DNA from 4 places in the Shewanella sp. 10N.286.52.C2 genome. Region 2 is predicted to be linked to each of the others. Evidence: predicted binding sites of a transcription regulator. Region 2 holds the regulator's gene; each other region holds the start of a gene.

Region 1 (7,997 bases), 110 kb from region 2:
CATCAAACTGTAGCGCACGCCGTTATAAGCGATAAATAGCCCTACCACAAAAGCCAGCATACTCATGGCGTTAAGGTTTAAGTGAAAACTACGGGTAAGCTCTTGTAGCGCCTGGCCTTGATCTTGTTCTGTAATACTCGCCTGTTGCTGTAATAGATTTTGACTATTGATTTGCTCAATCAGTGGCTCAGCAGGATCAAACAAAGCAATATAAGACAGCTTATTGGGTTGGTCTAATAGGATTTGCGCTAAAGAGATATCAGCGACAATGGCATTACCTAAGCCATAATCATCATCGACACTGATCACTTCGAGCTTGATAGTGTTAGCGGCTTTATCTTGTGGGTTTTGTAAATAAAACCACCCGTCTTTTGCTATGTTATCCGCTAGGGATTGGCTCATTAACAACACATTGCTGCCTGCTAATAGCTTATCCAGTGGAATATTAATGGGCGTTTTGCTGTTGGTATTCGTTTGAGCTTCAGATGAATGGTTTTGTAAGTTAACTGCAGCAAATAAATCGCTGCCTTGAATTTGCCAGCGCCGCCCTTTATCGTCGACTGCAAGGCCATTAATCACAGCTAAAGCATTACTGATCCCGCTTTGACGCAATCGGAAATAGACCTGCTCATTAATGAGTTGTTGCCCTGCGGCTGGGGTGATCAACAAGCTTGCCCGTTGACTTAATAGTTCGGTGGCTTCGCTGTAACTTCTTACTGCATTTTCATTGGTAGACTTGACGCCTATTAGCAAGGTGACTGCGAGGAGGATACCGAGAAGAATGGCACCAGCTTGTAATGGCGAATGGCGGTAGTGGGCAAAGAAGATTTTTAGTGACAACAGCCATTGTTTGACAGTGATGTCTTGAGCCTGATTACTCATGAATATGGCCTTTTTCTAAATGCCACCTGCGTTTCATATAGCCCGCACAGGTTTCACTGTGGGTTACCATCAACACCGTGGTATTTGCAGCCATGGTAAGCTGGCACATTAGCTCCATTACTTGCTGACCTGCAGCTTCATCTAAATTACCGGTTGGCTCGTCTGCTAGTAATAATGCCGGTTTGTGGATTAACGCTCTGGCAATGGCAACGCGTTGCTGCTGACCACCCGATAAGGTTTCAACAGGTCTTGTTAAAATGTCACTAATCCCAAGCTGCGTAATAAGCTCATCGCCCCAATCACTCCACTTTTGATTATTAAGCTGTAATACAAAACGGATATTATCGATAACATTAAGCGGGGTGAGTAAGTTGAATTGTTGGAAGACAATACCAAGTTGGGCGCGCCTAAACTGGCTCCATTGACTATCTTGCCACTGCGCTGCTTGTTGGTTCATGAGTTGTAACTGACCAGAATCAATTTTCTCAAAACCGGCAATGATATTAAGTAGGGTGCTTTTGCCCGTGCCGCTGGGGCCGGTTAGCGCAATGGTATCACCACGATGCAGGGATAAATCGACACAGTTAAGCACCTGATGGAGTCTATCGCCATCGTTAAAGCCTTTGGATACTTGCGATAGTTGGGTGATCACTGCTGTCATTAGCGTCTCTGGTATTACTTGTAATTACATCATCATACGACAAATAAAATTACTTAGATCGACTTTTCATTGAAATAACCCGTTTATATGTTGATTTTGAAATAATAAAAAAGGCTGAAGAATGAGAAGTAACCTCATCCATCAGCCTTTATTTAATGTTACGGTTAGCAGCCTTTGTTGGCTTTAACCCATATAACCGTTTAAGTTAATCTTCTAACGAATAAGGTAGCGGCTTCACCACTAGCTCACTTTGGTTGTCATTTTTTACTCTTAGTTTTGCATCATTTGGCGTATCGTTAGCCAATACTGCGGTTAATAGCACTTGGCCATTAAATTCAACCGCTTCGATAACTTTACCCGCTCGAAGAAAGCCATCTTCTGAGGCAATTTCAATTTGAGTTTCACTGCTGACAGTTTCAGAGGCACTACCGGATAGAATATACAGGGCGCGTTTATTACCACCGCGGTACTTCATTCTGGCAATGGTTTCTTGGCCCATGTAGCAGCCTTTTTCAAAACTAATACCGTTTACCGCCTGTATATTACACATTTGTGGTACAAACTCACTGCTGTGGTTGTCGTCAATATTGGCGTAACCGGCTTGAATTTCTAATGCTTGCCAAGCTTGGTGGCTAGATAGTGGTTGATTTGAAGCTGTGACTAATTGCTGCGCTTTTTCAGCTGATGTAATCACTATGAAGCGCTCAGCATCTTTTAAAATAATAGCGCCTTCAGCGTGAGTAACTTCATGTTCAATCCGTCCAAATTGCTGCTCAATAAACTCTGCAGCCTTCGTACCAGCAAAGCCTAAAATAACTTGCTTAGCAGTGACATCAGTTAATTCCGCTTTACTGAACACCGCATATTTCTGCCATGAGGCCAAACTTAGCGGTAATACTGATGCTGGCATTAAAATAAAAAGGCTTTCAGCAATTGTGTAGGTTCTAAAGCTAGCAATCATCTTACCCTTAGGATCGCAATGTGCGCCCCAGCGCCACTGAGTTTCTGTCAGCGATACGATATCGGTAGTGACTTGGCCGTGAATAAAGGTTTTACCTTGCTCACCGGTCACTTCAATTAAACCTAAGTGGCTTAAGTTTGAAACCAGTAAGTCGGGCGTTGAAGTTAAGTAATCCCAGTTTGGCTGTGTGGTTGCGAGTGTCATAAAATGATCCCTAAGGTGAGCAACAAAGATAAGCTTTGAGTGTAACGGAATTCAGTGAGGCTCAAAAGAAAAAGCTATCTTCAATTAATTGAAGATAGCTTTAATTCACAATTTAACTGCGAGATAAGCCTAAGGTTAAATCGTTCACCGACTTAGCTTGAATTAAAACAATACGCGGGTACGAATAGTACCTTCAATTGCTTTTAACTCGCCCAGCGCTTGTTCGGCTTGGTTTGAATTGACTTCCATGACCACGTAACCAATATCTGCAGTCGTTTGTAGATATTGCGCAGCAATGTTAATGCCTTTTTCTGAAAACGCTTGGTTAATTTTAATCAACACACCTGGACGGTTGTGGTGAACATGCAATAAGCGCGAGGTGCCTTTATGTTGTGGCAATGACACTTCAGGGAAGTTAACCGCAGACACAGTTGAGCCATTATCAGAATATTTAGCCAGCTTACCCGCGACTTCAATACCGATATTTTCTTGAGCTTCAGCAGTACTACCACCAATATGCGGGGTAATAATGACGTTATCTTGTCCACGTAGTGGGCTAATAAATTCGTCATCATTTGACTTAGGCTCAACTGGGAATACATCAATTGCAGCGCCTGCAATATGGCCTGACTTTAGGGCATCAGAAAGCGCATCAATATCAACCACAGTGCCCCGTGATGCATTGATAAAAAAGCTTTTTGAACGCATTTGTTCAAACTCTGTCGCACCAATCATATTTTTAGTTTGCGCAGTTTCTGGTACATGCAAGCTGATAACGTCTGCTTCATTCAATAGTGTTTCCATTGAATGGATTTGGCTGGCATTACCCAGTGGCAACTTGTCTTCAATATCGAAAAATACCACCCGCATACCGAGGGTTTCAGCCAAAATACCCAGCTGAGTACCTATATGGCCGTAACCAATGACCCCTAAGGTTTTACCGCGCACTTCATAGCTACCATTGGCACTTTTTAACCAACCGCCACGGTGGGCAAGGGCGTTACGCTGAGGAATACCGCGCATCAGCATGATGATCTCACCTAACACTAGCTCAGCAACACTGCGAGTGTTTGAGAATGGCGCATTAAAAACGGGTACGCCTAACTTCTCAGCAGCGGCAATATCAACTTGGTTAGTACCAATACAGAAACAGCCAATCGCGACTAGTTTTTCAGCATGGTTCAACACTTCAGCGGTTAATTGGGTGCGCGAGCGCAGGCCGACAAAGTGAGCATCTTTAATTGAGCGCAGCAACTGGTCTTCAGGAAGGGAAGCTTTGTGATATTCAATATTGGTATAACCTGCACGCTTAAGTACATCGACTGCAGTTTGGTGGACGCCCTCCAACAGCAGGATTTTAATCTTATCCTTGTCAAGCGAGTGTTTTGCCATGGTGTGGGTACCCTCTTATCAATAGTTATGCTTATGTTATGCTGACATTAATGCGCAACCAAAATAGCATTATTTATTGCCATTGTAGAGGGCTAGATGGCTAAAGACTGTGATCTTGGTTTAGAACAATATCATCTAAAGGGAATGTATAGTGAATAAGAAAGTTATATGGGTGGTTATTTTTGCTGTCGTGCTCGTTTGGTCGGTGAGTTCACCTAAAGATATGTTTACTTGGTGGTTAGAAGCACTGCCAGCATTAATCGCCTTACCCATCTTATTTTTTACCCGTAATAAATTCCCCCTAACACCCTTAGCTTACTTATTGATTTTGTTACATTGCTGCGTGCTCATGGTCGGAGCTAAATATACCTATGCCGAAGTACCACTGTTTGATTGGTTGGCTGATGTGATGGGTAGCGAACGTAATAATTATGACAAAATCGGCCATCTTGCTCAGGGGTTTATTCCGGTCATACTGGCAAGAGAGGTGATGCTAAGAAATCACGTCTTACAACCGGGCTATTGGTGTCAGTTTCTATCAGTTTGTTTTGTATTGGCATTTTCTGCTTTTTACGAACTTATTGAGTGGTGGGTTGCAGCTGCAACAGGTGAGAATGCGGAGGCGTTTTTAGGCACTCAAGGCTATGTGTGGGATACACAGTCAGATATGTTTATGGCACTTATAGGTGGTATTAGTGCATTAGTCTTGCTCACAAAGGTACATAATAAGCAGTTAGCATCACTTTAATCAGCTACATTTATAGATCTTGTGACTGTTAAGTTTATTTTTACTTGTTTTATTTTTGGTAACGGCTTGGTTTGCGAGCACTTAATCTATTAATGAGTACTTAAGTATTGCAGAAATACTTTATAGACTAGTTAAAATGCCTTATGGGCTAGTTAAAATGTACTATTATTGCATTATGTTGTTATTATGTTATCAATGTTTCAGGAAGAAACTCGTATAGCCGAGAGATACAGAATACTTTTCAGGGAGAAAAGTGATGAATTCGAATATTGATGAATTAGTCTTCTTACACCAGGTTGCAGCGCCTTGCAACTTGGCTATTTTAGCTGAGTCGATAGGGTTAAAAACCAGGGTAGTGAAACACCCTAGTGAACTTGAAGTAGAACATAATACTAATTGTTTCTATTTGATCGCCCAAAAGGGGGCCGCGCTGGATAGCAAAGGCATTCCGCTGTTGGTATCACGGCTAGTTAATCATGTCCCTGTCGCTTTATATCAAGTTGAACGGGGCTCGTTAGATCAGGAGTCTGCACTATTGTTAGGTGTAAGAGGCTTACTTTATGCCGACCAACGTATGGATTTAATGTTGACCGGGTTACGTAAAATGGTAGCTGATGAGCTTTGGTATGATCGACCGCTAATTAGCAAAATTTTCCGCCGACTAGTACAAAAACTTGATGCTAATACAGAAATCCCCCCAGATACTATCGCAATGCTGCAAATGCTCACTAATCGTGAAAGAACCATTATTCAGCTAGTTTCAAGCGGTGCAAGGAATAAAGAAATAGCCCACAGGCTTTGCATTAGTGAGCACACGGTAAAGGCACATATCTCTTCCATCTTTAGGAAAACCCAATCTCGCAATCGGGTCGAGTTACTGCGTTGGGCACAAACTTATCAAGCCCATTTTGAGTTCGCTTAACTTAGGTTATTTACCCGCTTTAAAATAATTTAGAGATGTTATTAAGCCAGTTGCTAGTTGTAACTGGTTTTTTTGTTTGTTTCGGCAATTATTTCATCGTGTAAAATTAATTTATGAGCTTATGTCATAAAATTGCACAGAATTAGCTTAACGTAATGAAAACAATAAGCTTTGCCAGTGGAGGAGATATTAAAGTAAATATATAGGGAGCAATGTGCTCCCTATATTCAGTAAGAAAATTTTCTATAAATTAATTCTGGTAAATTGCTGCAGAATTAAAGTTTCCGGTTTGGACTACAGTGGCAATATCATTAGTGCCAATTTGCATGCCTGTAACCGTATTATCATTACCAATTTGGGTTACATTTAATGTATTCATAGTACCATCAATTGCAAAGTAACCATCATCTCCACCAACCCAGTTACCGTCGCCTAGCTGAGAAACGGTAATTGAGTGGTCATCACCAAAGGCGACTATATCAGTTAAGTTAAAATCACCTTCTTGGCTGATATCAACAGTCTGATTTGAACCGATATTTGAAATAACGGCTTCGTTATCATTGCCTGTTTGGCTCATATCAACTGTATTGTTATCTCCAACGGTTTCTGAATATGCAAAGTTAAGTTCACCTGAGGAAGTGATAGTGACCTCATTATAGAAGCCATCAGCTACAAAAGCTGTGTAGTTATCTGCACCACTTTGATCTACAGATATAACATTCTCATCACCATAAACAATAAACTCAGTTAAATTGGCATCACCAGTTTGTACGACTTCAATATCGTTAAGCGAGCCATTTAAAATAGCAATATTAGCGCCGCCCACTTGGTTACCAAAACCATCTTGACTAATAGTAACGTCATTATCGTCTCCAAAAGAAAACTCTATTGTTGCGCCGTTATTAATGCCAGTTTGGTCGATAGTAATATCATTTAAAGAGCCTGATAAGCTTGCTACTACAGCAGTGTTATCATCGCCTGTTTGGCTAAAATCGAATGTATTATTATCACCAAATACACCTAAAGCAGCACCAAAGTTGTTATCACCAAGTTGGTTTACAAATAGTTCATTACCATCGCCAGGATTTAGGCTGCCTGAATCGGAAACGATACCTGCTTGGTTATTTACACCATCTTGCATTATGGTTGCACTATTACTATTACCTTCAACAGCGAATACCGCTAAGTTAATCGCACCGTACTGGGTTACTTCTGCAGCGTTTTCATTACCAATAACTTCGATGATACTTTCGTTTTGAGCTCCATCTTGAATAACATCAGCAGTGTTACTATTACCCGTTAGCGATACGTCACTAGTGTTATAAAAGTCAGCCTGCTGAATAGTAACTTGGTTTTGGTCACCTATGATGCCAACGTTTGAAATATGCCAATCATCAACCTGGTTAGTAATGACAGAGTTTCCATTACCTTCAGAGCTAATATAAGATTCTTGCCAGTCCCCTTGCTGGGTTACCTCGGCAAACTGTAAATCACCAATTTGTGTCACGGTTGAAATATGACGCGTGCCAGTTTGGCTTACTGTGGCATCCTGCTCCATGCCCGTTTGAGTTACTGTTGCGTTAGTATTCGAAGCGAATGCCGATTTCTCTGCAGCTGTCACCTCTGGTAATGAAAGTCCTGCTGCTGAAACGGGTAATGCTAAGCTTGCTGCAATAGCAAGTGATACTAACGATAATTTCTTTTGCGATTTCATTCTACGCTCCCTGTTTAAATATAGATTTATCTGATTATTAGAAAATAATCGTTTGATAAAGTATTTCGCTTCCTAGTTAACTCATTGTGTCGCCAAAGTGCATAATTTAGCTTTAGGTAACTGAGTACTAATATGCGATCAAGAAGTAACTTCAGCGTGAACTTTTAAAGATCTAACAGTATTTGAAGCACTATAAACCCTCAATAAACACCAATAACTTAAGAGCAGGGTTTGCTTTTAAGTTTATGATTATTAACCCTAAAACTGTTTGGTTTTAGGTTGGTAGAATTTCAAATGATTCTGCTGATGCAGCGCGTTACAAGATTAACTTACGGTGCCCATTGATTTTTCTCAATCGTATAAAAGGTTAGTTTTTTTAGGGGGTTAAGATTAAACCTTTAGTGCTACAAAGGTTTAAGTTACTGAATATCATGCTTATATTTGGCTGTTTTCGCTTACCACTAATATTGACTAGTCGAATAAGCCTAGTAGTTACTTACTAATTAAAGTTTC
Region 2 (7,997 bases):
AGCAATTATTAAGTTTAGAAAAATTTCTTGGTGTTAGCCTAATTATTAGAACCACCAGAACCCAAAGACTGACAGAGCAAGGTCAGCAATTGCTGTTGCAATGCCAGCAAGCGTTAGCGCAAATCGATCAGGTGGTGGCAATGACATTAGACAGCGCTGAAACATTACAGGGCAATATTCACATTAATTGCGTTGGCGGGGTGATTGGTGAAGATATTTTAGTGGCCTTGGTGAATGATTTTATTAAACAGTATCCTGAAATTACCATCGATCTTGATTTTAGTAGCCAGCGGGTTGATTTAATCGAGGGCCATTTTGATATTGTATTTCGCATGGGCGAACTGGCAGATTCAAGCTTGGTGGCCAGAAAGCTGATGGATATCGAAAACCGCACTTTAGTCGCCCCTGAATACTTAGCGAAATATGGTCAACCGCAGCATCCAAGCGAGCTTAATAATCACCTGTGTATTACTGGCTCGATCAGCCATTGGCGCTTTGGCCATAGGCAAGATGCTCAAGCTGTAGACGTTGCCATTAAGGGCGGTTTTAAGTGTAAAAATGGCCGCGCTATGAAAGCCAGCGCCTTAGCAGGAAATGGCATTGTGCGATTACCTTATTTATATTGCGCTAATGAAATTGCAGCGGGTCAATTAGTGAATGTGTTTAATGATTGGCATATTCCCGACACGCCTTTTTATATGCTTTACCATAAAGATAAATTCCAACCAGAAAGGCTGAAAAAATTTATTCAATTCACCATGGAAAATTTTAAGCGCTATCTACCTGATTCATAAAATAACATTTAAAAAACGGCTGATTAAATTCATCTATGCCGTAAAAGTCTAACGGGATTGAAGCCTATTTTTAATTTTTTCGACTATCTTTATTAGATAATTAAAAATGAAAATGGTGAATGATGAGATCCTTAGCGCTGCTATTGTTTTTACTGCTGTTTGCGATAAATACGCAAGCGGGTCAGCTTTATTTTGAAGCTCGCAGTGATAGCATGGGCGGTACAGGTGTAGCCTCATCTAGCCGTATCGGCGCAAGTTTTATTAATCCCGCTTTACTGGCTATTTACGCCCCAAAAACCAATGAGTTCTCCTTACTGTTACCGGTTGTGGCTGCTGAAGTGGATGATAGCGACAATATGCTTGATAAGTTTGACTCACTACAAGACAGTTTTGATGACTTAGAAACGGCCATAAACGGCAATGATACTGATGATATTGCTGGTTTTCGTGATGATTTAGTTATTAATTTAAATGCCCTCAACGGCACTAACGCCTCGGTATCAGCCGCAATTGGCGCAGCATTAGTATTGCCAACTCAAACCGTGCCAATGGCGCTATTTTACAAAAGTCATCTTGACGCTATGGGCGTTGCTGATATTGCTCAAGGTGATATTGATATGCTGACTAATCTCGATCCCGCCAACCCTCCTGCAGATCTCACTGACTTAGACTCTCAAGGCATTGTATTAGCCGCCGGAGTCACAGATTTTGGGGTGGCGTTAAGCTTTCCACTATCTATAGTTAACATGCCTGTAAAAGTTGGGATTTCACCTAAGTTTCAACGCATTGATACCTATCATTACAGTGCCAGTGCCAATAACTTTGATGTCGATGATTTTGATGATGATAAATATCGAAATGATGACAGCTTATTTAACCTTGATCTTGGGGTGGCTATTGAGCCAACAGAAAGCTTAACCTTAGGGCTGTCTGCTCGTAATTTATTCAGTAAAAAAATAACCACAGTTGAAGCTCAAGGACGGACATTTGAATACCAAATTGAGCCGTTAGTCACAGTGGGAGCTGCTTATGATTGGTCCAGAGTCACCTTAACCACGGATATTGATCTGGTGGAGCAAAGCCGTTTTAGCGAGTTTGATGCGGTGCAGTATTGGCGAGTGGGCGGTGAAGTTAAAGCCACTGACTGGCTGTTTTTACGCATGGGCTACCGCCATGACTTAAAAGATAATAGCGTAGATATTTACTCTTTCGGCACCGGCTTTGCCATCGGCCAAGCCTTTAAGCTGGATATGAGCGGCAGCTATGGTGATGATGCCATTGGCGCTGTGCTGCAAACTTCTTATCACTTTTAAGCGTTATCATTTTTAGCTGTCATCATTGTTGCATTTATATCTGCCACAAAAAGATGATCGACTAGCCTGCTGATAATTCAATTAACGACTTAAGGGTTAGCAATAATGCACTTAAGCTACATAACACCATAGTGGCGATGCGAGTCTTATTTTTATCAACCTTATTGGTTAGCTTTCCTGCGGCAATATTTCCGAGTATGACAGATGGCAATAGCATCAATGACAACCACAGATGCTTTTCTTCCACTAAGCCTGCAAGCATTAAAATAATCAGTGCGATCATTGAGCTGAAAACAAAAAAGATCGATAGCGCGGCTCTAAACTGCGGCGCATCTTTACCGGCTAATAAAATCGCTAATGGTGGCCCACCAATGGCGGCAATATTTCCAAATACCCCCGACAAGACACCTGCAATAAATAGCGAAAGCCGATTTACTGGCGCTGTGATCTTAAAAATACTCAGCAACACCGCAGCGCCGACAATAAAGGCAATGGCTAACCCCAGTACTGCTTGGGGGGCAAACAGTAATAAACCTGCGCCCATAAAGCCACCAGGTATTCGCCCCAGCAGCGCATATTGCAGCCCATTAAACTCCAGTTGAGTACGTTCACGCAATAAGGTCAATAAGGCGATGGAAAAACCCATCATAATCACAGGGGCTGGGACTAATTGTGGGTCGATGATATAGAGAAGTGGACTGGCAACAACCGCAAGCCCAAAACCGATAAGGCCTTGGGTTAATGCGCCTAGAAAAATGATAACCGATGCAAGCATCAAGGTCTGCGGATCGATAAATTCCATTGTCGACTCTTTAGGCGCAATACTGCAACTCACTCTCAGCTTGAGAGCTCGATGCGTTAAATGACGAGCAGTGTTTGATTAATTGAGCAGGCTTATGCTTTAGCGCAAGTACTTTAGCGCAAGTACTTTAGCGCAAGTACTTCAGCGCTAGTCGCTAGCTTGACTTAATCAAGATCTTCCCACTCAATTCCCATGGCATCCATCAAAGCTTTTGCTTCAGATGGGATGCTATCAGGCCCTTCTTTTGATAAGTCACCGTCATTTGGCAGTGGTTGTCCAGTGTAGGCATGCAAAAATGCTTCACACAGTAGTTCACTATTGGTTGCATGACGTAAGTTATTAACCTGGCGGCGGGTACGTTCATCAGTCAATACTTTTAAAACTTTTAAAGGTATGGATACCGTGATTTTTTTAACTTGTTCATTTTTTTTGCCATGTTCGGCATATGGGCTGATATAGTCGCCATTCCATTCAGTCATTAACTCACCTTTATACGATAGATTCGTGGCAGATTTTAACCGCTAAATAATAACAGTCAAATTATTGCGGTTATTCTATAACGAATGGAAATAGATTTCTTTATGTTTAGACGTCTAAACGGCTGATTTGTATTGACGATGTGACTTAGCTTAGGTACATTTAGCCATCTAGACATCTCTTTAGTGTGTATTCTTTAGGAGTTTACAATGAGCAAACATCGCGCAGCTACGCTAGCAGTACGCCAAGGTATCGAGTCAGATACCCAATACGGCGCTGTAGTCCCGCCGATTTATCTATCAACAAACTATTCTTTTGATGGCCATAAAAACCCTAGAGAGTTTGATTATAGTCGTTCAGGAAACCCGACGCGCTGCGTGTTAGGTGAAGCCATTGCCAAACTTGAACATGGCGCTACTGGGGTGGTTACTTGTACCGGTATGGCTGCGATTACCTTGGTCACTAGTTTATTAGGCCCCGATGATTTACTGATTGTGCCTCACGATTGTTATGGCGGTAGTTACCGTTTGTTCACAAATCTTGCCAACAAAGGCCAATTTAAATTACTGGTGATTGATCAAACAGATGAGCAAGCACTCAGTGATGCGATTGCTCAGAAACCTAAAATGGTGTGGTTAGAAACGCCGTCAAACCCATTATTACGTGTTGTTGATATCAAAGCTATTGCTGAGCAAAGCCATAAAGTCGATGCCTTAGTTGTGGTTGATAACACCTTTTTATCGCCAATTTTGCAACAGCCATTAGAGCTAGGCGCTGATATCGTCATGCATTCCACCACCAAATATATCAATGGTCATAGTGACGTTGTAGGTGGCGCTGTGGTGGCAAAAGACCCTGAACTGGGTGAGTTACTACACTGGTGGTCAAACACCTTAGGGCTAACAGGCTCGGCTTTTGATAGTTACCTAACCTTACGTGGCATTCGTACTTTAGCTGTACGTATTCGCGAGCATCAAAAAAATGCTGAGCAAGTTATTGACGTACTTCAGGCCAGCAATCTTGTCGAAAAAGTGTATTATCCAGGCTTAAAAGACCACCCAGGTCACGATATTGCAGCTAAGCAACAACAAGGCTTCGGCGCTATGTTAAGTTTCGAACTTAAAGGTGGTGAAGCAGAAGTGGTCGCCTTTTTAAATGCACTGTCTATTTTCAGTGTTGCTGAAAGCTTAGGCGGAGTGGAAAGCTTAGTTGCCGTACCTGCAACCATGACCCATAGAGCAATGGCGCCTGCAGCACGGTATGAAGCTGGCATTAAAGATACTTTACTGCGACTATCTGTCGGGATTGAAGATGCTGAAGACTTGGTTGCCGATATTGAAGTAGGCTTAGCTGCTGTCGCTGCGCTTTAAGTTAATCTCCCTTGGCTATATTCATGTAGTCAGGCTGGTATATGTTGTTTAAGGAGTGAAAAATGGCCCGCAGTCATTTACATAAATTTGGTGGTTCAAGTCTTGCTGATGCAGATTGCTATCGCCGCGTTGCCCATATTTTACTGACTCATGGCAACAGTGATGATTTAGTCGTTGTTTCAGCTGCGGGTAAAAGTACTAACTTTTTATATAAATTACTCTCCTTAAGAGAAAACGGTGACTTGTGGCAAGAAGAGCTACAAGTACTGGTGAGCTATCAGCAAAACCTGATTGAGCAACTTCTCTCAAACGAACAAGCGCGCGATTTACGTGAGCGCCTATCAACCGATAAATCGCAATTAGTCAGTTTATTGTCCCTTGAAGAGCGCAATGAATTTCAGCTCAATCATGTATTAAGCTTTGGTGAGCGTTGGTCAGCACGATTAATGGCAGCCTTATTAAGAGAGTCTGGCGTTGCTGCCGCGAATATTGATGCCTGCTCACTGCTGGTGGCTGATGAAGGGCCTGTGCCGAATATTCGTCTTGATGAGTCCCGCGAAAAAGTCCAAAAGCTGCTGGATGCTAATCCAAATACACGGTTAGTTATCACCGGCTTTATCTGCGCCAACAGTAAAGGGGATACATTATTACTTGGCCGCAATGGCTCAGATTACAGCGCCACCTTAATTGCCAGCTTAGCGGACATTGAACGAGTGACTATTTGGACCGATGTTGAAGGGGTATTTAACGCTGATCCGAATAAAATTAATGATGCCAAATTACTTGAAAGCATGTCACTTGCTGAAGCCGATCGTTTAGCTAAACTCGGCTCGCCAGTACTGCACAGCCGAACTTTACAGCCCTTATTTGATACTAATGTTAGTCTCGCGGTGCGCTCAAGTTACGCATCACATACTGACTTTACCCTTATTGCGCCCCAAAGTTCGTCAGCTAGCGCTCCAGTGGTTACCAGTTTAAATGAAGTGGTGCTGTTTCGCTTTAAGCAGCAAGCGCTAATTCAAACCACACTCAAATTACTTGAGCAAGCCGGTATTGCGCCGCTAGCATATTGGTGCTCTGCCCATCATAAAGTTGAACTGGCATTCACTGCTGAAAACCAAAAGCAGGTACAAGCGTTACTGGAGCTACATAGTCATGAGCTATTAATTAGCGATATCCATGCTCATACTGATTTAGGTTTAGTCGCTTTGGTTAGTGCTGATGCAGAGCACTACCGCCGCAGCTTTGCCCGATTATTAAGTCGCGATGCCAAACCCCTGTATCAAGATGGTTTGAGTTTAGTGACCTTAGTGCCTAAATCTCAGGTTAATTTACTCACCCAAAAAGTACACCGACGCTGCGCAGGCCCGCGATTGCGTATTGGGGTATTATTGCTTGGGGTCGGTAATATTGGTGAAGCCTGGATTGATTTATTTCAGCGCTCATCCACCATGCTTAACCGTGAACTAGAAGCCAATGTGCAACTTGTGGGTTTAGTGAGTTCAAAAGAGGCGCTCATTTGCCAGCAAGGAATAGATGCCAATAACTGGCAAGATGACTTTGATACCACAGCAACAACATGGGACTACCCTAGTTTATTTGAGCAGCTTGAGCTGCTCGACTGCGATGAGCTGGTGGCCTTGGATATCAGTGCTAGCGCCAGCTTAACCTTACAATACCCAGAGTTTTTCGCTCGAGGGATTCATATGGTGAGCGCCAATAAACTTGCAGGCTCAGGGCCGTTACCTTTTTACCGTGAGCTTAAGCAGCAGCTAAGTAACCGGCGTTTATTTTGGCGTTACAATGCCAGTTGCGGCGCTGGCTTACCAGTACAGCATGCCCTAAACGATTTACGCAATAGTGGCGACAATATCGAAGCTGTTGGCGGTATTTTTTCAGGTACTTTATGTTGGCTGTTTGAGCATTACGATGGGCAAAAATCTTTTTCTGAACTCGTGGTTGAAGCCCGCGGATTAGGCATTACAGAGCCAGATCCTCGAGATGATTTATCTGGCCGAGATATGCAGCGAAAGTTACTTATTCTGGCCCGTGAAATTGGCTTTGAGATTGAGCTTGATGCCATTGAATTAAATTCATTAGTGCCAGCTGAATTAGCCGACTTGTCGTTAGATGACTTTTTAGCGCGCATTGGCGAGTTAGATGAGTTTATGTTGCAGCAATATAGTGCAGCCTTTGAGCAAAATAAAGTCTTAAGGTATGTGGCATCTTTAGATAAAGTCGATGGCAAAATGCATGCTGAAGTAGGCATTCAATGGGTCGACTCGAACCATCCCTATGCCAGTTTAACCCCTGGAGATAATGTGTTTGTCATCCGCAGCACTTTTTATCAGGGCAATCCGTTAATTATTCGCGGCCCAGGTGCTGGCCGAGAAGTTACCGCAGCAGCTGTGCAGTCTGACTTAGTACAAATCTGTAAGGATTTACTGCAGGAGTGATCCTTAAGCGCGAGTTAAACGACGATTAACTTGGTTGAAAGATTAACTTTAAAGGCCTATTCCCTAACGGAATAGGCCTTTTTTATTGTCATAAAATAGCGCTAAAAGCATAAGCTCAGAGTTAACTTCACTCCCAGTCGATTTGCTGATGATTAATCGACAACGACCTTTTCATTATCAGTCTTTAGCCTGCAAATGTTCGCTGTCTGTTCTTTGGTAAGCGTATTTGGGTTACTTTTTCTTTGGTGGAGAGTATTCAATTAAGTCACATAAAGTGGATCTGATGGACTACATTTATTATTCCAGTAGCTAAACATCATCCAAGGAGAGGGCGGTATATGAAATTCCTTTTACAAGTCATCACGATAATAGCAATAGGGGCAAGTCGTAACTTGGCTATTGCCGATATTCCTGCTCAATCTCCCAAAGAGTTATTGCAAACCGTACCCACACAGGCGCAAGTTTGTTTAACTTGCCATGGTGTTAATGGTGAGGGTTTAGGTGTTATAGGGCCTAGGTTGGCGGGTTTATCCAGTGAGTATATCGCCTCGCAGCTGGTTAATTTTCAAATGGGTAATCGACAAAGTCCCACAATGTCGGCGATGGCTGCGACAGTACAAGGTGATGCTATCCAAGTCGTTGCTGATTTCTTTGCCGCTAAAACAGTAGCTGAGATCCCATTGCAATACCGCGGTGACAAGGTTGTGATAACTGATACGGCGGAAAAAATGGCTTATCAGGGAGATTGGGGCCGCGATATACCTGCCTGTACTAGCTGTCATGGA
Region 3 (7,997 bases), on a different contig from region 2:
CGGCGCACTTTGACAAGCACTGAGTCCAAAAATAATACCACACGCGCCGAGGAGAGGTTTGAACATGAGAGGCATTTCCAAATAGGGTCGTTAATAGCCATAGTATATACTGAGTCACATTGATTTTTTTCATCTTGAATAATAATTAATGATAATTTACTGATTTTATTACCGCCTTATTTAATCAATAAATGTTAAATCAGCCGAATCTGCCCGATAAGGCGATACAATAAGGCTATTAGCCAAAAAGAGTGAGTTTAATGAGTAACATTTTTAAAATTTTGCATGCCGTTGGATTGATTTTTGTCGCCGTCGGCGCTGGTTTGTATTTATTCACTGAAGTGGCTAGTCAAGTCTCTGGCATGTTAGTCGTGGCGTGTTTAATTGGGCTTGGGTTTGTCATCATGGCGCCTTATCCGGTAGCCCTGGTTTTTAGTTGGGCGCAAAAACAAGCCGTAAACTCAACTGATGATGAGCAAGATAAATGAAAGTTAGTTATCGATTAGCCCAACGAGATGATGCCGCTGAAATTGCTCAGCTTGAGCTAACTCATATGCATGATGAGCTAGGGTCAAATGGACAGGGGATGGCAGGGCAACACTTTTCGGAGCCGCAAATTACCAGCTTAATTAATCAAGGCTGGATAATGCTGGCTTGCTGCGATAGCAAGATTATTGGTTATGTTATTGCTGGCCCTTGGTCCCTATTTAAATCTTGGTCTATCTATCAAGCGATATTAAAGCGCTTACCCAGTATCGAAATGGGTTATAGCCGTTTATCTGAGAGTAACAGTTGCCAATATGGTCCTATTTGGATCCATAGTAATCATCGCGGCCAAGGTATTTTTGAACAACTGGTTAGTCAGTTAGCAAGGCATGTAGGCAAAAAGCTACCTTATATGGTCACCTTCATTGCTGAAGATAATGCATTATCTTTTGCCGCACATACCCGTAAGGCATCGATGGAAGTGGTCGATTATTTTGGCTTTCAGCAGCGTGATTATTATTTACTGGTGTTAGCTAATTAGTATCGTACTCTCATCGAAAAAGACATCAAGATGAGGTTTAAGAGGTCACTATGGAACAAAATACAACTCAGCTGTTTAATGAGTTATTTGCATCTTATTTGTCGTTAAGACTATCAGCATTCGAGAATTTAAAAATTGTAGTGGGTGTGCTTGCGGCTAATGATTTGGATTGTGAAGCATTTGAGCTTAATAAGCAGCCGACAACCAGCGGGAATGCTCAGTCAATATATGCAGTAAAATGGCAAGACCAATGGATTTTATGCGGGCGTTCAAATGGTTATCAAGAGCAAATTGTGCTGAGTACTGACAATCACCTACTTGATACTGACAATGGTCGAGTGATGAATGTACCAGTTTTATCATTACAGCAGATTTCCTTTATGTGTGTCGAAACTGCGCATTTTGATCACTGTTAACGAAACGATTATTAACGCGAAGTTTTTAACAAGCGGTTGCTTTTAAACTATTTTCTAGAAGAAAGTTGAGTCTGCAGCTGCATTAGCACCAATGGTTTTTGTGGTGAATGATGTTTTAGATAAAGTTGTTGAATATCATTTGTCGCCAGTTTTACCTCATTGAAGCCATGCTCTTGATAAAGTTGGGTTAAATGGGGTAAGGAAAATACAAAACATTGCTCGCATTTTAGTTTTTCAGCAATGAATGCTAGCAATGTATGGGCAAGTCCACCGCCTCTATACTCACTAGCAACGACAAGGCCGGTTACCAACTGATATTGGCCAATGGGCTTTATTCTTACTACCGCAATAATACTATTGTCAGGATTATTGCGACTCTTTCCTTTAGCAATAGCGGCACTAGAAACTGTATTAACAGGTTCATTCATTTCTTTATCAATATTCGACTGCTGTAACTGAGTATCTTGAGCCATGATCACCGCTATATCTTCTTTCATTGTTGGCTTTGAATAAGGCATCTGTTGTTTGTAAAACTGTTTCAGCATTGACCAGCGCTTTTGTTGCCCGGCTGTCATCGCTGGTGCTATTGACGTTTTGAATTGAGTGACATCATCAAATAACCATTGGGTTTTACGCATTAAATTTTTACCTATTGAGTATGTAGAGCGATAAAGTTCTGAAAGGTGAAAGCTCATTCTTTTGTTATTGGATGGCACAATTTTAATGTTTAATTGATGGCTTAGATAGAAAAGACTCGCTTCATTACTCCCTTGTTAGAATTGAGCAATTGTCATTCTGAACAGCGGTTTGATATCTTGCAAAGGAGTTTCATCTTTAACCGATCAAAATGTGTTGGGTTAACATATTTTTAAAACCTATACAGCGTACATACCTGACATAGTACTGTTAAAGTTGAATGTGATTTACCCTATTAAGAATATTTGCGAGAGCCTAATGTTATTGTCGCCACAACAGTTAAGTAAGCAACAAATATATAAGTTATTGATTGGTGGAGTAACGCCTAGACCCATCGCATGGGTTTCCACTATTTCTGTTGATGGGGTGGCCAATTTAGCACCTTTTTCGTTTTTTACTGTGGCCAGCGCTAACCCGCCAGTGCTGTGTTTCAACCCTATGGGCATGGATGATGGTCAGGAAAAGGATACGTTAACTAATATTCGCCAACAGGGTGAATTTGTCATCAATACAGTGAGCTATCCTGATTTAGCGGTGATGAATGAAACTTGCCATCATATTCCTGCGGATATAGATGAATTTGAGTATGCCAACATTGAAAAAGCCCCAGCATCTATAGTTAAGCCGAGTCTCGTTAAGCAAGCGCTAATTAGCTTTGAGTGCCAGCTTAATCAGATTATTGATTTGGGCAATGAACCGTTATCTGGCCATTTAATATTAGGTAATGTCGTCGCTATTCATGTTAAAGATGACATCATTGAGGATTTTAGAATCGATAGTGACAAATTAGATGCCATAGGAAGAATGGCCGGCAGTGATTACTGCTTAACCAGAGAGAAGGTTAAGCTTACTCGTAAGTAGTGACAGTTTATGTGCTCTGCAGAACTGTAGCGAAATAAAACTATAGCGAAATAGTCCAAGTTGAATCAATCAGCAAATTATAGATATAAAAAAACCGTCAATTGACGGTTTTTTTAGTTTTACATACTGTAATGAGGGCTAATTATAGACCGGCATCAGCACGTAAGATTTCAGCTTTATCAGTCGCTTCCCATGGGAATTCGTTACGGCCGAAGTGACCATAAGCAGCAGTTTGTTGGTAAATTGGACGAGCCAAATCCAACATCGCTGTTAGGCCGTAAGGGCGCAGTTCGAAGTGTTGACGAACTAACTTAATTAATACGTCTTCTGATACTTTACCGGTACCAAATGTTTCGATGCTAATTGAGGTAGGCTCTGCTACACCGATTGCATAAGAAACTTGGATTTCACAACGATCTGCAAGACCTGCAGCGACGATGTTCTTCGCTACATAACGTGCTGCGTATGCAGCACTACGGTCAACTTTTGATGGGTCTTTACCTGAGAAAGCACCACCACCATGACGCGCCATGCCGCCATAGGTATCAACGATGATTTTACGACCGGTTAAACCACAGTCACCTACAGGGCCACCAATAACAAAACGGCCAGTTGGGTTGATGAAGTACTTAGTATCTTTGTTTAACCACTGTGATGGTAAAACTGGCTTAATGATGGTTTCCATTACGCCTTCGATTAAGTCTTCCTGACTAACATCTTCACGATGTTGAGTTGATAGAACGATTGCATCGATACCAACAATTTTACCTTCATCATAAGCAAAGGTAACTTGGCTTTTTGCATCTGGGCGAAGCCAAGGTAAGGTGCCATCTTTACGTACTTCAGATTGACGTTTCACAAGTTTGTGAGCGTAAGTAATAGGAGCAGGCATTAATACGTCAGTTTCGTTGCTGGCATAACCAAACATTAAACCTTGGTCACCAGCGCCTTGTTCTGCAGGATCACTGCGGTCAACACCTTGGTTGATATCAGGAGACTGCTTACCAATGGCATTTAAAATGGCGCAAGAATCAGCATCAAAACCCATATCAGAATGAGTGTAACCAATTTCACGCACTGTTTTACGCGTGATTTCTTCGATATCAACCCATGCAGAAGTTGTGACTTCACCACCGACTAATACCATGCCTGTTTTTACGTAAGTTTCACAAGCAACACGCGCTTTAGGGTCTTGCTCTAAAATTGCGTCTAATACTGCATCAGAAATCTGATCAGCGATTTTATCTGGATGACCTTCTGAGACCGACTCAGAGGTGAACAAGTGGTTTGCCATAATGGGAAATCTCGTCTTTTTGAATTTGAACGTGTAGAGGTATCTACATCTAGACGTCTATTTTAGTCGAATTTAAAAATGATAACACCCCCCAATACGATAATAAGTCAAAAATTGTGCAATGCCGCAAATAATTAAATTCAACCTAAAAGCTTGTTTAGGAATTAGTTGTGCTTATCTTTATGATTGTATTAGTTTAATGTGTTTTTTGTGGTGATATTTTTTAAGGCTGTATGCTAAATTAAACAATTTATTTAGCCAGTGGATTTGGGCTTATCAATAGAGGCCCCCTTATTGACTTACTAGAAATATGGTCATTAAGCCTTATGTAAACCAGCAAGATTCCACTTTATTGTACCTATACAGAGTTTGATAAGCCTTAAGAGAGGCTAAGCTCTGAAAAAATACTGTGGTTAACCTCGTGTCTTTATTGAATAAAATCAGACAAGTAAGTTGTATTTTAAATAATGCTGCTGTGCCTTTAGCATTTATCACTAAAAAAAGCGCTAATATCAACACAAATCGCTTGTTAAATAAATGTAAACGTAATTGTTAGCTGGTACGCTATTTTGTATACTACCAAGCTATAACTCATAATATTTATTTATATAAAGTGACTGTTTATATTTCGATACAAGTTGTAACACTGGTTAATTCCTATATTAACAGTGGCTTAATTAATTTTGTATCAAACAACTTGTGCGTAGAATGGTTTTTATTTGATTTATATTTATGATGACTAGTGAAAATAATAATAATAACAAATTACTAGGTGAGACTTGATGGCATTACTTCAGTATCAAATAGGGCCGTGTACGTTAGATTGCAGCATAATGACCTTAAGCTGTGGTGATAAGACAATTAAGTTGTCGGCTAAAGTGTTTGAGTTGCTGAAACTGTTTATTGATAGTCCAGATCATATTGTTTCTCGCCAAACAGCAATTGATACCATCTGGGATGGTAACCAAGCTGTTGGTGAAAAAGGTTTCACTAATTCAGTATGGCTAATACGAAAATCCTTTAAAGATTTACATATTGAAGCTGATTTACTGCTGACATTACCAAAACTTGGTTACCAATTAGTGTTACCGATTTCATTAATTTCTTCAGCTAATGAGGAGACGAGTCTTTCAGATATCACTCACAAAAAGGCTGGCCGTAAACATACCGTGTTGGCAGTTTTTGTGCTCGCATTTGTGATACTACTCAGTTATTCCGCTTATCAATTTATCAAATCTTTTACAGAGCCTGAAGCCGCAGCCGCTTTGGCGTCACCAATAAAAAGTAAAGTGACCAATTTTGAAGGGGTTGAAGAGCATATTGCCGTGTCCAATGATGGCAAATACCTTGCGATGCAATGGCGTAATGGTCAGCAACCGGGCAAAATTTATATTAAAGAGCTTAATAACAATGACTCGCCACTGAAATTAATTTCGTTTGTCGATAGTGAAGAAGCTTCTCCCGCTTGGTCGCCGTCCGATCAAAAACTGGCTTACGTGCGAGTTTTAGCTAGTGGTGTTTGCCAAGTAAGAGTAAGGCATTTACAGCAAAATACCGATGATCTTGTGACTGAGGGCTGCTTTTATTTGCCATTTAAACGAGTACTGAGCTGGTCAAAAAATGATGAAGATACACTTATTTTTGCGAAGCAATTAACTGATAGAGTGGCTTTGTTTTCATATTCGATGTCGACAAAGCAAAGTACACAATTAACCAAGCCCGGTAAAAACGAGGTAGACTTTTCGCCTCATCAATTGACCAATAATGATGAAATTGCGTTTATCAGAGAAAAAAGTTCATCACTTCAAATGAGCCTGCTATTAAAACGTGGTGAAAGTGATGTTGTTGATTTAATAGCGAATAGTGTCAGTATTATTGACTATGACTTTAGTTATCAAAATGACAGCTTTTATGTGAATCATATTGAAGGATCAAATTTAGTGATTTCTAAAATTGATCTGTTAGGTAATGTTCAGCATACCATTCCATTTACTGGCTTAATCAGTAGCGTCACTTATTCCGATGTGACCGAGACGCTATTTATTAGCGAGCACATTTCAAAAGAGTATATTGCACAACTGAGCTATCAAAACCAAAAAGTACTGCGAAAAATCTCCTCATCTTCACGAGACATGTATGCCCGTTATTCAAAAAAGACTGGTGATATTTTATTTTTGTCAAATCGTTCAAAATTGTGGTCCACCTGGAAAAATAACCAAGTCACTAGTAAAAACCTGACTAAAAGCATGGGGAATGCAGGGGTCGTGGGGGTATCGCCCACCAGTGAGATGTTTGCCGTCACCATCAACCGTAATGATAAACAAACCTTATATTTAGGTAATATTCAGTCGGAACTATTTGAAAGAGTTGATATTGGCGATCTTGCAGCCGAAAACATCAGTTGGTCTAAAGATGGCAAGGCTATCTATTTTAAGGGCACTGAAAATGAGAGTAGTGGCATTTATCGTTATTCACTTGATGATAAATTACAGCCAATTAAGTTTGGCCAAGGGAATTATGCTGTTGAAGGTGAGTCCCCAGATATACTGTATATGTCGAAGTTTAATTTAAATGGTATTTGGCGTTTTGATGCCAATACTAATGAAGTTAGCCAGATTACCGATCGTTTAGCTAAATATGATTTTGGCTCATTTTACTATGAAGATGGCTTTGTATATTTCGTCGAACGCACAGTAAAACAAGACCTGATCCAACGAATCAATGCTGCTGGCGAGATACAAACTGTGATGTCATTTCCAGCGAATACAGTGCGCAAGTTTTTTGGTTTATCAAGCGCTGATGAACAGTCTTTATTGTTAACATTAAAGGTTGCTAACGAGGCCGATGTTGTTGGTTATCGCCTCTAACTAGTGTTGTTAGTATTATGTTTTTCGTAGTTAAATGCCTGTATTTAAATAAAAAAGATAATTAAAAGATATAAGCTAGACAAGCGCAGATATAAATATGAGTATTAAATGAATCTGAGGTTGTTGTGACAATGTTCCTTGCACGTTATTAATTGGTTAGAGCCTGAAAAAGGCCGAATAACAAAAAATAACGTGAAGGAATGGAAATGAAATTTAATAAATGCACGCTCGCATTATGCGTCTCAACCGCCATTCTGTCGGGTGCTCTACATGCGAATGCTCAGACCGAATCAGTATCAGCATATGGTAGCGCTCAGCAGCAAGAACGCGCGACCTATACTCTATATTTAACAAATGCCGCAGCTATCGAGCGCCAAGGTGATAAACGCGATTACACGCAACGCCTTGCTGAAGTTAGCAAATTACAAGATCAAGTATTCAACCAAATTAAAGCCATTGATCCGCAGGCAATATTAACAGCGCGTTCAGGGTTAGTTGCGAATATAATCAATGTTGAACTGCAAAGCGGCTCAGTTGCTCAAGTTAAGGCGCTTGATGCAGTGCAACGTATTTTCAGTGCCAGCAATACTAGCAGCGTTAAGCAAACTGAAGCGACTCAGTCTGTTCAGCAAAATGCTACGGTAATGGCCGATGAAGAAGTCGCCTTACTGACTCCATATACTGGCAATGAATCGGCTGGTGCTGGTGTTAGCGTTGCAATCATTTCTACCGGTATTGATTACACTTTACCAATATTTGGTGGTTCAGGTGTTTATGGCGAAAATAATGACCCTGAAACGCCTCCACCGGCTGGCAGTTATTTAGAAGCCTTAGAA
Region 4 (7,997 bases), on a different contig from region 2:
CTGCGCCAGAGGTTTTGATTTGCTGCCATCATCTTCAGTAACATATTGGCCTGAAAAGATAATGCTCCCTGCTAACACGCGGCTTAAACCATGGGCAACAACAATGGCGACGACCGCATTAATCGGGCTATAAAGGGCAATTTCGACTAACAATTGCCACTTTAATAATAGGCAAAGCACTAAGGCTAAGGTGCCATAAGTGCCTATTCTTGAATCTTTCATGATGCGCAGCTTGTCAGCAACTTTCCAGCCACCACCAAAACCATCAGCGGTATCAGCAAGGCCATCTTCATGAAAGCCTCCTGTGACTAATACGCCGGTTATCATCGCCAAGATCACCGCAACCCCATTAGGCAACACAAACTGACTCACCCAAAACACCGCTGCGCTTATGCTGCCAACAAATAACCCTATTACGCCAAAATAACGGCTAGCTTGATTAAGCTTTTCACTGTCAAACTCAACCCAAGCTGGCACAGGGATTCGAGTGAAGAAACTTAACGCAATAAGCAATAAATTCAGTTGTTTTTTTAGTGTACTTCCACTTTTAGGCGCTTGATAATCAGTTTCATCAGACTGATTTTTTGCCCCCTCAGATGACGACTGTTGCTCCATGACGTTTCCTTTAATTGCCTATCACAGCTAATTGGCTATCACAGCGTTAATATTTACTGCGTTATTTACTTCTCGATTTACTTCTCGATTCGCAGCGCAATTACACCACTGACTTTACGCCGGCATTTTCAAAACTAGCCATATCATTGTAGAAGTTCACCGCCGCTTCAATGATTGGCAGTGATAGCGCAGCGCCTGTACCTTCACCTAGTCTAAACCCTAATTGCAATAATGGTTTAGCATCCATTGCGGCTAGCATTTTAATATGGCCTTGCTCATCTGATTGGTGAGCAAAAATTAAGTAATCTTTTACATCAGGGTGTAATTTAACTGCGGCTAATGCCGCTGCGGTTGCAATAAAGCCATCAATAACCACCAGCATCTTTTTCTCAGCGGCCGCTAAAATAGCGCCTGTCATTTGCACAATTTCAAAGCCGCCAACACAGGCAAGTACATTAACCGGATCGGTAAATTTACTTCTATGCAGGTTAAGCGCTACCCCCAATAACTCGGTTTTAAGAGCAAAGGCTCTATCATCAATCCCCGTACCTCGGCCGACACACTCTTTAATATCTAAGCCTAATAATGCGGCCATAATCGCCGCAGCTGACGAGGTATTGCCAATGCCCATTTCACCAAGCGCAATCAGGTTACAACCTGAATCATAGTGACGTTGCACCACTTCACTTGCATAGCTAAAGCCATCTTTAACCGCTAATAAACTCATGGCCGCTTTTTGATGAATTGCTTGAGTGCCATTGCCTAAACGATGCTGAGTAATACGAGGGGCATCAACTGGCTGCAACATGCCGCAATCAATCACTTCAAGGTTTAAACCCATTTGACGGCAAAAGACATTAATCGCAGCGCCGCCATTGGCAAAGTTAGCCACCATTTGTTGAGTAACTTCACTGGGGGCAATCGATACCCCATGAGCAGCAATACCATGATCGCCAGCAAACACCAACATAGCAGGCTTATTAATACTCAACTTATGCCTAATATTGTACTTTGGTTTCATATTAGCTTGTGGCGTTAGTTGCACTTGCGCAATCTGCATTGCTAGCGTTTCGAGTAACCCTAGCGCCCCTAGCGGCTTAGTTTTCTGATTAATTTTATGCTGTATTTGATCATCAAATTTATGACTAACTGGATCTACCGCAAACATCCCTTACTCTCCAAAACTGCAATCTCATCGACGATGACGTAATACAAAAAGAAAAAATACACTACCAATTGCGGCAGTGATAATACCTACCGGCAACTCTTGGTTGCCTAATAAACAACGGGCTAATACATCAATCCATACCATAAATATGCCGCCGACTAATGCCGTCATCATAATAGGTTGTTGCCCAGGATAGAGCAGCCGCACGGTATGAGGGATCATCAAGCCAACAAAGCCAATGCCGCCGCAACTTGCCACCAGCGTGGCGGTGATTAATGAACACAAAATAAGCATAGCTAAGCGAATTTTGGCGACGTTAACCCCTAAGGAGTGCGCCGTTTCATCCCCCGCTTGAATGGCTAATACCTGACGCTTAAAAGCTAAAATAATTAATATGCTGCAAACTACCACCACAGATGGGATAACCAGGCCTGCCCAGCTAGCTTTAGCAAAGCTGCCCAAACTCCAAAATAATACTGAAGCCGCCGCTTGAGGGCTTGAAAAATACAGTACCAAACTGGTTAGCGCGCCGAACATGAAAGAGGTGGCCACCCCAGACAATAGCATCCGCTCAACTTGGCTAGCACGACCAAAACCAGATAAACCTAATACCAACAGCACAGATAAACTCGAACCAATAAAAGCGCCAATTGGTAAACTAATGGATGACCAAGACCACCAGGCATCATTACTGAATAAGCCTGAACTTAAAATGGCATTGGCAAGATGACCAGAAGACTCTCCTAACCATTGCAGCACTAAGCCTTGGCTGCCAAAAAAGCTCAGCACTAATACCGCCCCAAATGACGCCCCAGAGCTAATACCAAATAAATAGGGATCCGCCAACGGGTTACGTGTCACCGTTTGCAATACACTGCCCGCAAGCGCCAAACCTGCGCCTGCCACAAAGGCTAAAATAATTCTTGGAAAACGCAGCTCAAACACAATCCGCTGCGTTAGTGAATCTGTTTCACCTGTACCTAATGCCAAATTAGCAAACAAGCTAACGACTTGTTCAAAACTGATATTAGCAGCGCCGAAACTTGCCGCGGCGATTGGAGTAACTAAGGTCACTATGGCAGTAACAAACAGCAGTAGCTTATGCTTAAAACTTAAACTCATCTGCTTTGCTAGCTTCACTGATTGTGTGGCATCAATGGCTGTCATTTATCGCCCTGCCCGTGGTTTGATTGGCCATGTTTTTGTTCAGAGCTTGGATATGCGTTTTGCTGCGAGCTTTGACAAGTGTTTTGATTAGCATTGTCATAATGACTTTGATAACCATAAAAATAAGTAATTAACGGTTTACCGTGCTGTGGGTGACTTGATATTTGGCAGCAAACATCAAACACGTTCCCCAAAATGGTTTCTGTTAATACTTCATCAGGTAAACCTTGAGCGATGCACTTTCCTTGATCAAGTAACAGCAATCTATCGCACATTGCGCTGGCTAAATTAAGATCGTGAATAGAGGCAATCACGCTAATGCCAAGTTGCCTAACCAACTCAAGAATTTGGATTTGATAGCGAATATCTAAATGATTAGTCGGCTCATCAAGGATCAATAACTGCGGCTTTTGCACGATAGCCCGTGCAATTAATGCCCGCTGTTTTTCACCGCCAGATAACTGCTCATATTGCTGCAAGGCTTTGTGCTCAAGACCCACTTTAGCCAGCGCCTTGGCAATATCATCTGCATCTGCTTGGGTATTGGTTTCAAAAAGGCCTTTATGGGGCGTTAAGCCCATAGAAACCAGTTGATGGGTGGTCATATCAAAATAATGGGGTGACTCTTGCTGCACAACGGCAACCTTAGTGGCCAATTGTTTATGAGAAAAACCATTAATATTATCGCCAAATAAGCTGATTTTGCCAGCATCAGGGGTGATATAGCGATACAAGCAGCGCAGTAAGCTGGATTTACCCGCACCATTAGGGCCAATAAGCCCTAGCATTTCACCACGTTGCAAGGCAAAACTGACTTGAGAAAGGATCTCATTGTCTGCAACTGACCAGCTTAGCTGATCAACTGTTAATGCCGCAGTAGTCAAGATACTACCCCTGCGGTTATCCAAGAGGCATGTTTAGCCACATCTGGGGTTTTAATACTGATCACGATACAAACTCCGCCTGAGTTACCCGCTCAAGTTGTTGTTAGGTGCTGCTAATTCAGCAAGAAAAACTAAGCTAGGTATCTGACTTAATGGCATTCATTAATCACTTATCTTACAAGTGATGAGATGCTATTTTACAGTTGCGGGTACAGTTCGAGCTAAACAGCATTTAGGCTAGTTCTCGATTCCCTACTCATTTAGCGAACCGCTTGATACTGGTGTTGCTTAAAGCATTTCACACAAGCACTCAACTGCAGCTAAATTGACTTAATTTGAAATTTTATTGCACTTAATAAATGCGGCTTATATTGTACGGTATATCTGCCTAAGTGAAGTTAGTTTTTTCTGCTAATTTTAGGCTAAAACTAATTATTCCAGTTTAAACGATAGACGGGTTTAGTCGATTTATCATCAGCTTCAGGCCAAAACACATCAATGGTTACCGTCGCGGCATAATCTATATTCAGTTGTCCATATAGCCCTTTACAGCGCTCAAGCCCTAACACCAAAGCGATAATATGACGGATAACTCCACCGTGAGTCACTACCAGAGCAGTGGCTGATGCTGTTGCCTTAGCACTATTAGCCTCAGCAGTATGAGCTTTAGCCAAGTTGTAAGCTTGCAAGGTTATTTGCGCAAAAGCCTGCGCCACCCTTTGTTCAAATTCAGCCATGGGCTCAGCTTGGGGCGCGCCATGCTCCCAAGGGTTATCCCAATAGGCGTCTAACGCTTTAGCGCTATGCTGATAAAGCTCTGCAAAGCTTTTTCCGTCCCACAAGCCAAAATCAATTTCCTGTAATTGAGACATTATCTCAACCTGTAAAGCTAAATCAGCACTCACTTGGTTTAACTGCTGCGCTAATTCAGCGGCAAACGCATGGCAGCGCACCAAAGGCGAACTGTATAGCTGCAGTGATGGCAAACAACCTAATAGCCCTAGCTTAGCCGCACTCTGGTGCATGTTCGTTAGCCCCAAATCAGTTAGCGCCACATCGGTTTTACCCCGCAAAATACTGTCGCCCTCACATTGGCCATGGCGTAACAATATTATCTTAGCTTGCTTCATCTAAGGAGACTCCATCGGCCGTTTCAATTGGCTTATGTTTTTAGTGTGAGCAATGGGCTTGCTCTTACAATCTATTTAAACGTATTATGGACGTCTATACGTTTAAATGTCCAAACAAAATATTTTAAGATGAATTTTATTACAGGGGATTTCGCATTATTCTGCCCTATAAAAGCATAAATAAAGGTATGCTTATTTCATCTAAAACCGTTAACACAATCCACTAACTACTTAAGTTAGCGTGTTATTTAACGCTCGATTAAGTGATTAGCATAAAAGCAATTAAGGTAATACGTTATGGCGAAGTCGACTTCCTACAGTCAGGTACTTGAACAACTTACAAATACGCTAAAACAGCGCATAGTTATCCTCGATGGTGCCATGGGCACAATGATTCAAGACTACAAACTGGAAGAAGAAGACTACCGTGGTGAGCGTTTTAAAGACTGGCACTGTGACGTAAAAGGCAACAACGACATGTTGGTGCTAAGCCAACGCCAAATCATTAAAGATATCCACACTAAATACCTGTTAGCGGGTGCTGACATTATTGAAACCAATACCTTTAATGCCACCACGATTGCTATGGCCGATTACGACATGCAGTCGTTGTCAGCAGAAATTAACCTTGAAGGCGCCAAAGTTGCCCGTGAAGCCGCTGATGACGTTACTGCGCAAACGGGTATTAAACGCTATGTTGCAGGAGTGCTTGGGCCAACCAACCGCACTTGCTCTATCAGCCCAGATGTGAACGACCCCAGTTTTCGTAATATCAGCTTTGATGAGTTAGTCGAAGCCTATGTTGAATCAACCCGTGCATTAATTGATGGCGGCGCAGATATCATCATGGTCGAAACCATCTTTGATACCCTCAACGCCAAAGCCGCATTATTTGCCATCGAATTAGTGTTTGATCAAATTGGTGATCGTCTACCTGTGATGATTTCAGGCACCATTACTGATGCTTCAGGTCGTACCCTAACTGGGCAAACCACCGAAGGCTTTTACAACTCACTGCGCCATATCAAACCATTATCCATTGGCCTTAACTGCGCCCTTGGCCCAAAAGAGTTGCGTCCCTACGTTGAAGAGTTATCACGGATTGCAGAATGTTATGTTTCTGCCCACCCTAACGCTGGCTTACCTAATGAGTTTGGTGGTTACGATGAAACCCCAGAAGAAATGGCCGAAGTGATCAGTGATTGGGCACGGGAAGGCATGCTCAATATTGTGGGTGGCTGTTGTGGTAGTACACCAGCGCACATTAGTGTTATTCGCGATGCCGTTATCAGCCATGAGCCACGTGTCATACCTGATATTCCCGTTGCCTGTCGCTTATCAGGGCTTGAGCCATTAACCATTGATGGCAACTCATTATTTGTTAACGTCGGCGAGCGTGCCAACGTTACAGGTTCAGCCAAGTTCCTGCGCTTAATCAAAGAAGAAAAGTTTGAAGAGGCCCTAGATGTCGTGCGTGAGCAAGTTGAAAACGGCGCACAAATCATCGATGTCAACATGGATGAAGGTATGCTTGATGGCGTCGAGTCGATGAAAAAGTTCTTGAACTTAATCGCCTCAGAGCCTGATATTTCTCGGGTGCCTATCATGATCGACTCATCAAAATGGGACGTGATTGAAGCTGGCCTTAAATGCGTTCAAGGCAAGTCGATTGTTAACTCCATTTCGATGAAAGAAGGTGAACAAGCCTTTATTCAGCAAGCCACCTTAGTGAAACGCTATGGCGCAGCCGCTATTGTGATGGCATTTGATGAAGATGGCCAAGCCGATACCCGCGCCCGTAAAACCGAAATCTGTACCCGCGCCTATCGCATACTGGTTGATGTGGTTGGCTTTGCCCCAGAAGACATCATTTTCGACCCGAATATATTTGCCATTGCCACCGGCATTGACGAGCACGATAACTACGCCGTCGATTTTATTGAGTCCATTAAAGACATTAAAGCCACTCTACCCCATGCAATGATTTCTGGCGGTGTGTCAAACGTCTCGTTCTCGTTTCGTGGTAACAACCCAGTCCGCGAAGCCATTCATGCGGTGTTTTTATACCACGCGATTCAAGCGGGCATGGACATGGGTATCGTTAACGCAGGTCAGTTAGCCATATTTGATGACATCGACAAAGACTTAAAAGAAAAAGTCGAAAATGTGGTACTGAATTTACCTTGCCCCGTTGCCGACTCAAGCAATACTGAGCAACTACTAGATGTTGCTGAGCGTTTTCGTGGTGACGGCAAACAAGTGGCTAAAAAGGAAGACTTAGCTTGGCGTAGTCTGCCCGTTAATGAGCGCTTATCCCACGCCTTAGTGAAAGGCATTACTGAGTTTATCGACCAAGACACCGAAGAAGCGCGCGCCGCTGCCACCCGCCCACTTGATGTGATTGAAGGGCCATTAATGGATGGGATGAATGTGGTCGGTGACTTATTTGGCTCAGGCAAAATGTTTCTGCCGCAAGTCGTTAAATCAGCCCGGGTAATGAAAAAAGCCGTGGCTTATTTAAACCCATACATTGAAGCGGAAAAAGTTGAAGGTCAATCAAACGGTAAAATTTTAATGGTTACCGTAAAAGGTGACGTGCACGATATTGGTAAAAACATTGTCGGCGTGGTGCTAGCCTGTAACGGCTTTGAAGTGTTCGACCTAGGCGTCATGGTGTCAGTTGAAAAAATCCTCGAAGCCGTAAAAGAGCACAATATTGATATTATTGGTATGTCAGGGCTTATTACCCCAAGCCTTGATGAAATGGTACATAACGTCAAAACCTTCCACCGAGAAGGGTTAACCATTCCGGCGATTATTGGTGGTGCAACCTGCTCGAAAATTCATACCGCAGTAAAAATTGCCCCACATTATCCACATGGTGCAATTTACATTGCCGATGCCTCGCGCGCAGTGCCTATGGTGTCAAAACTGGTAAATAACGACACTCGCCAGCCCACCATTGATGCAACCTATGCTGAATACGACATCATGCGTGAAAAGCGGTTATCACAAACCAAACGCAAAACCATA

What was found. The regulator MetJ, encoded in region 2, represses methionine synthesis genes. The targets are predictions, from matches to a motif close to TAGACGTCTAGACGTCTA.
Region 1: a site for MetJ is predicted at 4,186-4,203, ahead of serA (phosphoglycerate dehydrogenase). Genes of this name have one in related genera too.
Region 3: a site for MetJ is predicted at 4,337-4,354, ahead of metK (methionine adenosyltransferase). Genes of this name have one in related genera too.
Region 4: a site for MetJ is predicted at 5,052-5,069, ahead of metH (methionine synthase). Genes of this name have one in related genera too.

Annotation. Positions count from the first base shown of each region.
Region 1 is NZ_MCTV01000001.1:87,431-95,427, reverse strand. Features, by position in the region: gene BCU94_RS00395 (ABC transporter permease) at 1-882, opposite strand, end outside; gene BCU94_RS00390 (ABC transporter ATP-binding protein) at 875-1,543, opposite strand; gene ygfZ (tRNA-modifying protein YgfZ) at 1,749-2,708, opposite strand; gene serA (phosphoglycerate dehydrogenase) at 2,871-4,100, opposite strand; gene BCU94_RS00375 (DUF2238 domain-containing protein) at 4,252-4,848, shown strand; gene BCU94_RS00370 (response regulator transcription factor) at 5,105-5,770, shown strand; gene BCU94_RS00365 (curlin) at 6,021-7,484, opposite strand.
Region 2 is NZ_MCTV01000001.1:197,064-205,060, reverse strand. Features, by position in the region: gene BCU94_RS00830 (LysR family transcriptional regulator) at 1-794, shown strand, start outside; gene BCU94_RS00825 (conjugal transfer protein TraF) at 917-2,107, shown strand; gene BCU94_RS00820 (sulfite exporter TauE/SafE family protein) at 2,169-2,909, opposite strand; gene metJ (met regulon transcriptional regulator MetJ) at 3,074-3,388, opposite strand; gene metB (cystathionine gamma-synthase) at 3,596-4,756, shown strand; gene BCU94_RS00805 (bifunctional aspartate kinase/homoserine dehydrogenase II) at 4,819-7,212, shown strand; gene BCU94_RS00800 (c-type cytochrome) at 7,551-7,997, shown strand, end outside.
Region 3 is NZ_MCTV01000046.1:102,726-110,722, forward strand. Features, by position in the region: gene BCU94_RS15865 (META domain-containing protein) at 1-66, opposite strand, end outside; gene BCU94_RS15870 (hypothetical protein) at 261-488, shown strand; gene BCU94_RS15875 (GNAT family N-acetyltransferase) at 485-1,027, shown strand; gene BCU94_RS15880 (hypothetical protein) at 1,078-1,443, shown strand; gene BCU94_RS15885 (GNAT family N-acetyltransferase) at 1,491-2,081, opposite strand; gene BCU94_RS15890 (flavin reductase family protein) at 2,398-3,000, shown strand; gene metK (methionine adenosyltransferase) at 3,143-4,294, opposite strand; gene BCU94_RS15900 (winged helix-turn-helix domain-containing protein) at 5,077-7,161, shown strand; gene BCU94_RS15905 (S8 family serine peptidase) at 7,368-7,997, shown strand, end outside.
Region 4 is NZ_MCTV01000025.1:60,064-68,060, reverse strand. Features, by position in the region: gene BCU94_RS10010 (adenosylcobinamide-GDP ribazoletransferase) at 1-615, opposite strand, end outside; gene cobT (nicotinate-nucleotide--dimethylbenzimidazole phosphoribosyltransferase) at 716-1,783, opposite strand; gene BCU94_RS10000 (iron ABC transporter permease) at 1,808-2,905, opposite strand; gene BCU94_RS09995 (ABC transporter ATP-binding protein) at 2,947-3,834, opposite strand; cobalamin riboswitch at 3,952-4,124, opposite strand; gene BCU94_RS09990 (histidine phosphatase family protein) at 4,263-4,964, opposite strand; gene metH (methionine synthase) at 5,262-7,997, shown strand, end outside.